3 regions of the Sphingobacterium sp. BS-2 genome follow, and region 2 is predicted to be linked to each of the others. Evidence: riboswitches for the same ligand, from Rfam matches in the RefSeq annotation. Region 2 holds a riboswitch; each other region holds the start of a gene.
What was found. Region 2 has a riboswitch for thiamine pyrophosphate ahead of thiS (sulfur carrier protein ThiS). Riboswitches for the same ligand answer to the same signal wherever they lie in the genome.

Region 1: another riboswitch for thiamine pyrophosphate. It lies ahead of ACK2WI_RS16605 (TonB-dependent receptor plug domain-containing protein); the one in region 2 lies ahead of thiS (sulfur carrier protein ThiS).
Region 3: another riboswitch for thiamine pyrophosphate. It lies ahead of thiM (hydroxyethylthiazole kinase); the one in region 2 lies ahead of thiS (sulfur carrier protein ThiS).

What each region holds. Positions count from the first base shown of each region.
Region 1 is NZ_JBIXGO010000021.1:105,010-108,285, forward strand. Features, by position in the region: gene ACK2WI_RS16590 (polysaccharide biosynthesis C-terminal domain-containing protein) at 1-31, opposite strand, end outside; gene ACK2WI_RS16595 (acylphosphatase) at 34-315, opposite strand; gene ACK2WI_RS16600 (amidohydrolase family protein) at 351-1,514, opposite strand; TPP riboswitch at 1,682-1,812, shown strand; partial or broken gene ACK2WI_RS16605 (TonB-dependent receptor plug domain-containing protein) at 1,869-2,519, shown strand; partial or broken gene ACK2WI_RS16610 (hypothetical protein) at 2,495-2,566, shown strand; gene ACK2WI_RS16615 (TonB-dependent receptor) at 2,640-3,276, shown strand, end outside.
Region 2 is NZ_JBIXGO010000017.1:259,017-262,292, reverse strand. Features, by position in the region: gene ACK2WI_RS09945 (EamA family transporter) at 1-209, opposite strand, end outside; gene ACK2WI_RS09940 (hypothetical protein) at 429-1,169, shown strand; TPP riboswitch at 1,271-1,369, shown strand; gene thiS (sulfur carrier protein ThiS) at 1,435-1,641, shown strand; gene thiC (phosphomethylpyrimidine synthase ThiC) at 1,661-3,276, shown strand, end outside.
Region 3 is NZ_JBIXGO010000009.1:137,487-140,762, reverse strand. Features, by position in the region: gene thiD (bifunctional hydroxymethylpyrimidine kinase/phosphomethylpyrimidine kinase) at 1-385, opposite strand, end outside; gene thiE (thiamine phosphate synthase) at 382-1,014, opposite strand; gene thiM (hydroxyethylthiazole kinase) at 998-1,807, opposite strand; TPP riboswitch at 1,866-1,958, opposite strand; gene ACK2WI_RS03055 (NAD-binding protein) at 2,009-3,276, opposite strand, start outside.

The DNA.
Region 1 (3,276 bases), on a different contig from region 2:
TATCGCTGACAAATTTCTTAACTACCGACACGCTTATATGGTTTTCTTAAGGACTTCAAAATTGCGGAACCCTTTGATCACATCAGATTCTTGATAATCCACTTGGGATACTTCGGCATGTTCAGGACCCTCTTGGCAAAAGTCCAATAAAGACTCTAGGGCGAATCTATCGCCCTCAGCTTCTATATATACAGATCCATCCGGTTCGTTCTTCACAAAACCCTTTACCTTCAATTGATCAGCAACAGCTTTTGTAGAAGCCCTGAAAAAGACTCCTTGAACTTTACCTTGAACCTTAATATTCCAATGTTTCATGAATACAAAGGTATAAGAAGAAATAGAATTAGAAACTATCTAATTCTTCTTACCTTAACTTTTGGATTAAGTTTGAAGGTATCCATCCCTTCCAATAGTACCAAACCTGGCTTCTTCCCAACTTCCAAAGACCCTAATTCGCTTTCTAAGTTCAATGCTTTTGCACCGTTCAAAGTAGCCCATTTGATGGTCTCATTGAAATCCAAATCTGGGAACTCTTTGTGGATTACCTTTAATTCCTCCAGAATATCCAAGGTATCATTCGATGCCAAACTGTCGGTACCAATAACGATGTCATGGCCACCCAATAAGAAATTGTCGATTTTTGGAATTCTATCCTCGATATATAGGTTGGCTTTTGGACAGAAACAGAAATAAACAGATCTCCCCATTCTATCCACAAAGTCCAAATCCTTAATGGAGGTATAGGTATTGTGTACCAAAATCAATTTGTTCTTACTCGGAATATAAGGAAGAAATGATTGCAGGGAGTTTCTAGCTTGAGCTCTAAAATCTTCCAAAACCATGTCCATCTTTTTGAAAAACTCCAAGAATTCACCTTTTTTATAGCGGAAAAGCTTGTTCTCTTCATCACTTTCCTGATTATGGATACTGATGATATTATCTTCGCTGATAGCCTTCTTCAAGGTCTTAAACAAGAACTTGGATCCGGAATAAGGGGCGTGAGGGGTAATTGAGGAATGTTTATAATCAAAATGGAATTCAATTTCCTTAGCATTATCGATTCTAGTAACGACCTCCTCTTTATTGGTTGCCATTACTTCTACGAATGTATGGTATTTGATAGGACTGTTCTCCTTGATCTTAGCGGTCACTGCGGAGTTGACGTGGTCACCAACAGCTTGGATGCCGTTATCATACATCATCTTGTCAGCTTCTTCCATTGCAGCTTCTAATTTACTCTCATGGTTACCGCGTTCATTGATTACAGCAGAAAGAAATGAAGGTAATCCTGTACTCCTCGGCACAACACCTAATAAATGGGAAAGTTCCAAATGGCAATGAGCATTTACAAATCCAGGAATTAAAGCTCCTTTGAATTGTTCCACTAAATTTTCATCTATTTCACCTGGATTGAAAACACCTTTCACAATCCCTTGATCATCCATCGCGACAACCCCCCTTTTAATAGCAGGACCGGCAACAGGAAACACAACATCAGCAGCGTAATACTTCATAAGAAATTAATAGTTCCGTTTTTTTAAAGTTAGCGTAATTTGCCCATTGATGGCAATGTTGGCAATTTACAAAAAAATATAATGAGTTTAACTAATAAAATAATAATTACGAACTTGTTACAATAATATTTAAATTTTGTTTTATTTATCCAAAAGATTAGATTTGCCGCATCGAATAGGGGTGCCTTGTTGTAAAACACAAATAAAGGCTGAGATTATACCCTGTATTTCAAGTGTTTACAAGAAATACATACCTGATCTGGATAATGCCAGCGTAGGGAAAGGGCGGTTAAATAGAACTTGTTGTGACCCCTTACAGCAAGAAAGTTTAACTCTTTAAAACATTTTTTTATTATGTTTAACAAGCTTTGGGCAACTTTAGCCTTATGTTTGCTAGTACTTGCGAGCTATGCGCAGCAAAACTTAACTGTTAGGGTTTTAGACAAATCTGGAGCACCTGCAGACGCCGCAACCGTGTCCATCGACGGACAATCTAAATCAACCAATAAAGACGGAATTGTCGTTTTTGGCAATCTAAGCAAAGGTCTCCATGACTTAAAAATTTCTTTTATTGGTTATAAATCCGAAATTTTAAGAATAAATCCAGAAAATCAAGCTAATTTTTCCATTCAATTAAAAGACAGGGTCTATGAATTCGAAGAAGTTTATGTAACTGCAACTCGTGCAAAAGAAAACTCTGCGACCACTTTCAAAACCATCAGCAAGGAAGAAATCAAGAAAAACAACCTTGGCCAGGACATTCCTTACCTCCTTGACCAGACGCCCGGAGTGGTGATTGGATCCGATGCAGGAGCAGGAATTGGTTATACGAACATGACCATCCGAGGATCCGATAACGAACGTATCAATGTCACCTTGAATGGCATCCCCCTGAATAACCCAGAAAGCATGGGTTCTTTCTTTGTAAACCTTCCTGACTTTGCTTCTAGCACAGAAAGTATACAGATCCAACGGGGTATCGGTACTTCTACCAATGGACCAGCTGCTTTTGGTGCTTCATTAAACTTCCAGACGGATGCCCTAGAGACTAAGCCTTACCTAGAGTTCAATAACTCGTTCGGCTCTTATAACTCTTGGAAAAATACCTTGAAAGCAGGGTCTGGATTGATCAACAATAAATTCGCTTTCAACGCCAGGTTATCCAGGATTTCTTCTGATGGCTATGTTGATAGAGCTTCATCGAATTTAAAGTCTTTTTATGTAGATGCAGGCATGTATACCGATAAGCATACCCTCAAAGCGACTGTGTTCTCAGGTAAGGAAAAAACTTACCAAGCCTGGTATGGCCTTACAGAACCATTGTTCACAGGAAACAAAGAAAGAATCGAAGAATACGCCGATAACCTTTGGTTGTTCGATGCAGAGCGAGAAAGGTTCTTAAACGGTGACCGTAAATACAATTACTACACTTACGATAACCAGACGGACAACTATACGCAAACACATGCTCACTTGAACTATTCCTACCGTCCTTCAGAAAAAATGACCTTTAATACTGCCCTTCACTATACCCGCGGTGCTGGTTATTATGAAGAATTCAGGCCGTTGGACGGATTAGATCATTATGGAATTGACCCAATAATAGTCAATGGTAAAGACCTTGAAGACACCGATTTAATTAGAAGAAGATGGTTGGACAACCACTTCTATGGTTTGACTTACTCTTTACTTTATAAGCCATCCAACAACTTAAACTTCACATTTGGCGGAGCCTATAACCAATACAAGGGCGACCATTATG
Region 2 (3,276 bases):
AACCATTGTTGTTTATTGAAGGTATGTAGTTTTGGCCTATTGATGGCATAAAGGAGGATGGCCGATAAGCCTATCCTCAAGGTCGTAGTAGCGATTGGACCGATGGCTGGAAACAACTGTTTTGCAAATGATGCTCCTCCTTGCACACAAATCATGGAAAATATCGCTGCAGCAACAGCAACATTGGTATTTCGAATTTTGGCTGACATGGTCAATCGATACTTTTAAATTGACTCCAAAAATAGCCTTTCATTTTATAAAAAGCAGGCGATTGTTGACAATTAATTAGCTAAAGAGTTTCCATATTTAATAATCTTAATCAAAATGTTAAATATAGTTATCGCTACGACACAAAGCTTTTAGATTTAGTAAATTAGACTGGATGATTTATTTTCATCTAAAGAAAATGAACGCTTAATCACAAAGCAATGGCATTAAAACCGATTATTATCTCCTTTCTTTTATTTCTATATAGTTTGGTGGCCTTTTCCCAAGCCCAAAAGAGATATACCGGAACTATCTATTCGAGCGACAGTACTTTGCTGATCAAGAATGTGGATGTCATGAATCAAAGAACCAAACAGATGCTACGTTCGGATTTTGATGGTTCTTTTGGAATTGATGCTCGCCCTTCTGATAGCATTACCTTTGTACATCCCCACTGGAACCGGTTCAGCATCTTGGCGGAAGAGCTTGAAGAAAATGTTTTTCTGCAGAAAAAAGCCATTGTGATTGATGAGGTCGTGGTTATGGGGAACACAAAGGCAGCAAAGCTGAAAGAGCTGCAAAGCATGAAAAATGATCTCAATGTAAAAGGTGGTTTATACTATTCAGGGAACCCTCCTTGGCAGCTGCTCTTGCCTTTTGGTATGCCTACCATTACTTATTTCTATGAAAAATTCAGCAAAGCAGGCCGGAATGCCAGAAGATTTGAGGAGTTTATGCAGCAGGAGATCCATAATATGGAGGTTGACCAGATCTTCAATAAGGCAACCATCAGCGATATCATTCCCATGGAAGATGAAGAGCTAGAGCTCTTTATGGTCGCATACCGTCCCGACTTTGAGGTCGCCCAATATTGGACCACGTATGACTTGCATGTGTATGTCAAAAAATATTACAAAGAATTTAAGGAAAAGAATGATGCTGAAAGATTGATTCTAAAGTAGTTTAGGGCTTTAGACGGAGTTTCTTTTCGGTAAAGATTCAAATGCATATTTATATAAAAATCACAAATAATTTCTTTTAGTTAACTCGTTTAGCTAACTTGCCAATGCTTTAGGGGTGTCTGCGTTAAATGCAGGCTGAGATTTTACCCTTACAACCTGATCTAGATCATACTAGCGTAGGGAAAAGTAAAATATCATTCATGGGTGCGTCCTGCACTTAGAGTAGATATTCCTAAAGCATTAATGCTTAAATAATAATTCAGGAATGCTACTTATTATCAATAATCAGACGAAACAGTACAAGAAGTCTCCTTTGAGCTTGGAGGAATTAATGGAATTGGAGCTGAAAGGCAAGACCAAAGGTGTTGCTATTGCGCTAAACTACCAAGTCATCCCAAGGAACAATTGGGCTGATACCTTATTGACTGATAACGATTCTATCCTAATCATAACCGCAACTCAAGGCGGATAACCCTTAAATTTTTGAAGACATGACAGAGCAAAAGATTACGACCCATCCTTTTCCAAATTCCAAAAAGGTATTTATTCCAGGAAACCTTCATCCCATCCAAGTTGCGATGCGGGAAATTTCCCTAAGCCCAACTAAATTGAGCAATGGTGGTTTGGAAATAAATCCAGCAGTTACGATCTATGATACTTCGGGTCCTTATACGGATGTGAGCTGTGAAATCGATATCCGAAAAGGATTGGAAAGGATCAGGGATCAGTGGATTCTAGATAGAAATGATGTCGAAATTTTAGAGGGCATCAGTTCAGCGTATGGACAGAAAAGATTACATGACTCGAGTTTAGATGATTTGCGCTTCGCTTACAACCATAGACCCAAAAGAGCTGCTGTAGGACAAAATGTAACCCAGTTACACTATGCTAAAAAAGGGATCATCACAGCGGAAATGGAATATGTTGCCATTCGCGAGAATCAAAGAATAGAACAATTGCAGGCCGCTACAAAAGGAATGGCTGATCAACATAAAGGCGAAAGTTTTGGTGCCAATACGCCGAAATTAATTACGCCAGAGTTTGTACGGGATGAAATAGCCGCAGGAAGGGCCATTATCCCCAATAACATCAACCATCCTGAAAGTGAGCCAATGATCATTGGGCGAAACTTCTTAGTGAAGATCAATGCTAACATCGGTAATAGTGCTGTCAGTTCAAGTATTGAGGAGGAAGTTGAAAAAGCAGTTTGGGCATGCCGTTGGGGTGCTGACACCATCATGGACCTTTCGACTGGTAAGAACATACATGAAACCCGCGAGTGGATAATTAGAAATTCTCCTGTTCCAATCGGAACGGTGCCGATATACCAGGCTTTGGAAAAGGTAAAGGGAGTTCCTGAGGATTTGACTTGGGAGATTTTTAAAGATACGTTGATTGAACAGGCTGAACAAGGGGTATCTTACTTTACCATCCATGCAGGTGTTTTGTTGAGGTATATCCATTTAACGGCAAAAAGGGTGACAGGGATAGTTTCTAGAGGTGGTTCTATCATGGCAAAATGGTGCTTGTACCATCATAAGGAAAACTTCTTGTATACGCATTTTGAGGAAATCTGCGAAATCATGAAACAATACGATGTTGCCTTTTCTTTAGGTGATGGGCTTAGACCGGGTTCTATTGCGGATGCCAATGATGCGGCTCAATTTGCAGAGCTGGAAACCCTTGGCGAACTCACCAAAATAGCTTGGAAGCATGATGTCCAGGTCATGATCGAAGGGCCAGGACACGTTCCTATGCACATGATCAAAGAGAACATGGAAAAGCAATTGGAAGAGTGTGATGAGGCCCCATTCTATACTTTAGGCCCTCTCACAACTGATATTGCACCAGGATATGACCATATCACCTCTGCCATCGGCGCTGCTATGATCGGTTGGTACGGCTGCGCAATGCTGTGCTATGTGACTCCGAAAGAGCATTTAGGACTGCCTAACAAAAAAGACGTTAAGGATGGTGTAATCACCTATAAACTTGCTGCCCACGCTGCTGATTTAGCGAAAGGACATCCGGGAGCCCAATACAGGGATAATGCGTTGAGCAAAGCAAGGTTTGAATTCAGATGGGAAGATCAATTTAATCTTTCCTT
Region 3 (3,276 bases), on a different contig from region 2:
CCGCAATAGTTTCTTCTTGGATCAGGCGATGCCCGCTGGTGGAAACCATGACAGGATCAAAGACGATACTGCCTTTATAATACTTTAGGAAATCGGAAATCGTTTCCACTAATTTGCTGTTATGTACCATTCCGATTTTGATACTATCCGGATAGATATCTTCAAAGAGGCAATCCAATTGCTCTTTTACAGCCTCCACAGGGATATCGAAGATGTTTTTGACGCCTTGGGTGTTTTGCACCGGCAAAGCCGTCAAGACATTCATGGCATAGCAACCTAGGGATGATATCGTTTTGGTATCGGCTTGGATGCCTGCTCCGCCACTTCCATCAAATCCGGCAATACTGAGAACGGTGGGTACTTTATATTTCTTGTTTTCTTTCATTTTAATAATCCTTTCAAATCTTCTGCTGCTTTTCTAGGGTCTGTACTGCTACAAATTGCAGACACGACTGCAACAGAATCTGCTCCGGCTTCAAATGCCTGTCTGGCATTGCTTGGGTTCATTCCACCAATGGCGATCAGTGGTTTGTCGGTCAAGCCTTTTATTTCCTTGATTCCTTCAAATCCCCAAGTGGTTACCGTATTGGTCTTCGTAGCTGTTTTGAAAATAGGGCTCAGACCTAAATGATGGGTTGCATTCATTTGAGGGCTTTCCAGTTGGTTCTTGTATTCCAAAGACCAACCGATTTTCAGTTGATTCCCATATTTTTCGACAATGGCTAAAGGTTGTGTGTCAGAGAGCCCGACATGGACTCCCCATGCTTGGATTTCAACTGCAATGTCTTGAGCATCATTGATGATCAATGGAACTTGATAGTGATCTGTAATTTTCTTCAATGCCCTGGCCTTTTTTAGGTAAGCTGCATGGGAGAGGTTCTTTTCACGTAATTGAATGATATCCACACCGCCTAATATGGCTTCTTCAGCTACTTGTAGCCAATCCATGTTAACACAATCTTTTTCTGAAATCACCAAATAGAGGGGGTAGGGGAAATCAGGATGGATTGGCATATCTTTTTATTTTTAGATTACCCAAGATCTGTTCTTTAGCGAGATTGAATAGGATATCATAAAAATTAAGTTGTAGACTTCCTGGCCCTTTCGAGATTTTGGCGGCCAATTCGCCGGCAAGACTTGTGATAGCCACCCCGGCTACAGCTTCTTGGTAGGGGTGCTTCGCTAAGCCAATAAATGCCCCAGTAATGGCAGAAGCTGTACAGCCCATTCCAGTCACTTTGGTCATTACAGAGGTTCCGTTTTTGATTTCAGTGATCTCATTCTCGGAAATAACATAATCTGTAGCACCAGAGATGCAAATGATGGAGCCAGTTTCCTTTTGCAGTAATTTCCCTGCTTCTAGGGCATAGCTGCTTGAATGGGTGCTGTCCACACCTTTAACACTTTTACGGTTGAAGTTTTGGAGCGCGATGATTTCAGAGGCATTGCCACGAATGACAGTTGGTTTTAATAACATAAGGGCCTGTAGGGTTTCATTTCGTAGTGAAGAGATACCTGCGCCTACGGGATCCAGTACCCAAGGTTTGCCTAGCTTATTGGCTAGTTGAGCTGCCAAGATCATATTGTCTGCCCAAGGCTTGCTGAGCGTACCGATGTTGATGACCAAGGAATTGCAGAAACTCAGGACTTCCTCCAGTTCCTCTTCTGCATGGACCATGATAGGGGATGCACCAAGTGCCAATAGCGCGTTTGCGGTATTGTTCATGACCACAAAATTTGTAATGTTTTGAACTAGTGGAGATTTTTCTCGGACTTGAGTCAATAAATGATAAATGTCGTTTTCCATTATTTGAAAAATTAAAAACAATAACGGCTAAAGGGAAGGGAAAAGGCAATTAGGTTTGCCAAGCAATTATGCTTTTCCCTACGACGGTTTTAACCGTATCAGGTTCAAAGGGTCTATCTCAATTCTTATCAGAATACCCCTAAAGCCAATCAAATATAGCCCAAACAATCTGCAAAGACAAATTCTTGGGCTATAGCTTTTTTATTCGTTCAAAAGTATCTTTATTCTTAAGATGGTATCGCGATCTTTCTGTTTTTCACTCTCACTGAGTACCTCCCAAGGGATAAGGGAAGGGTGGAGTTTCTGCCCATCATTTCGGACTTCCCCATAATCCCAACCATTAATATAACGGTGCGCCATCCAGCGGTTATGCTCGATAATGGCTAAGGTTTCCACTTCATCATCACTAAAATTTAGTTGATCTGGATTGCTTGCTGGCCAATCCTTATGGGTCAATAAAAACTTATAGGGGATATGGTCAGCTTGTGCGCGACTGGCATCTTTTGCATCTTCACTCAAAGTAAGCCAATCAGAGGTATATTTAGCACTTTCGGAACTAGCCCCTGAAAGCAGTTTTCGGTAATCATCATGGATGGCTTGTGCCAGTTTATCCTGCTTATTCCCGGTAATGAATTCTAGGTTACAGATGTCTTCCATCTGTCCAAAGAATTTAATCCTATCGCTTTCTTCCGAATATCGGATTAATTTCCGCAGTCCTTTGCCTTCAGCATTGAGCACGTAAATTGGAAAATTACTGTTCTGGGTTTTGTCCAATAGCTCAAGCGCTGTGTTGAGGTTGGTCTGATCTTGATCAAATGCAGTAATAAACAAGGTTTCATCGCCTTTTTCCAACAGGTCTTCCCTTGCTACCAATTCATTGTAGGTGCCTTGAAAATTGTGGAATTCAATAGGGAATATCTTATTGGCTTTAGGATATTGCTCCTTGAAGTAATTCCTGTCTTTTTCAGCTTGCTCGGAATAAACAGCTATTTTAAGATCGTTTTCAACAGAAATATGGAAAATCCGCATGGCTTGGATTAACATTGCTTTTGCAAAATCCCCATAACCTAAAAATACTATTTTATTGATGTCGGAAAGTTTCTTTCCAGATCGCTGCAGATCTATTGGGAATTGCGAGAAAAACTGTCTAGCCAACATCTTGTGGATATTGAAGAACCGAAGTTGGATTTGGTTGTTATCTAAGTGGATTCCAGTGTTTTTGACTAAGTCAATTAACCGGGGACTACTGATATGTAGGAAACAGAGTAAATTGTTCTGACATTTTGATTTGTCGTAGATATCTTGGACGGACTCAATGATTTCAATTACGGTCTGTTCGTTTTCCAGGAACACGATCAAGCTAGAGGCACGTATGATACCGGCTTCCAATAAGGTGCTTTCTTCTTCAGCATTCCCGATAATAACGAGATGGCCTTGTTTTTTAACAGAATTGATGTCGGCATGTTCCG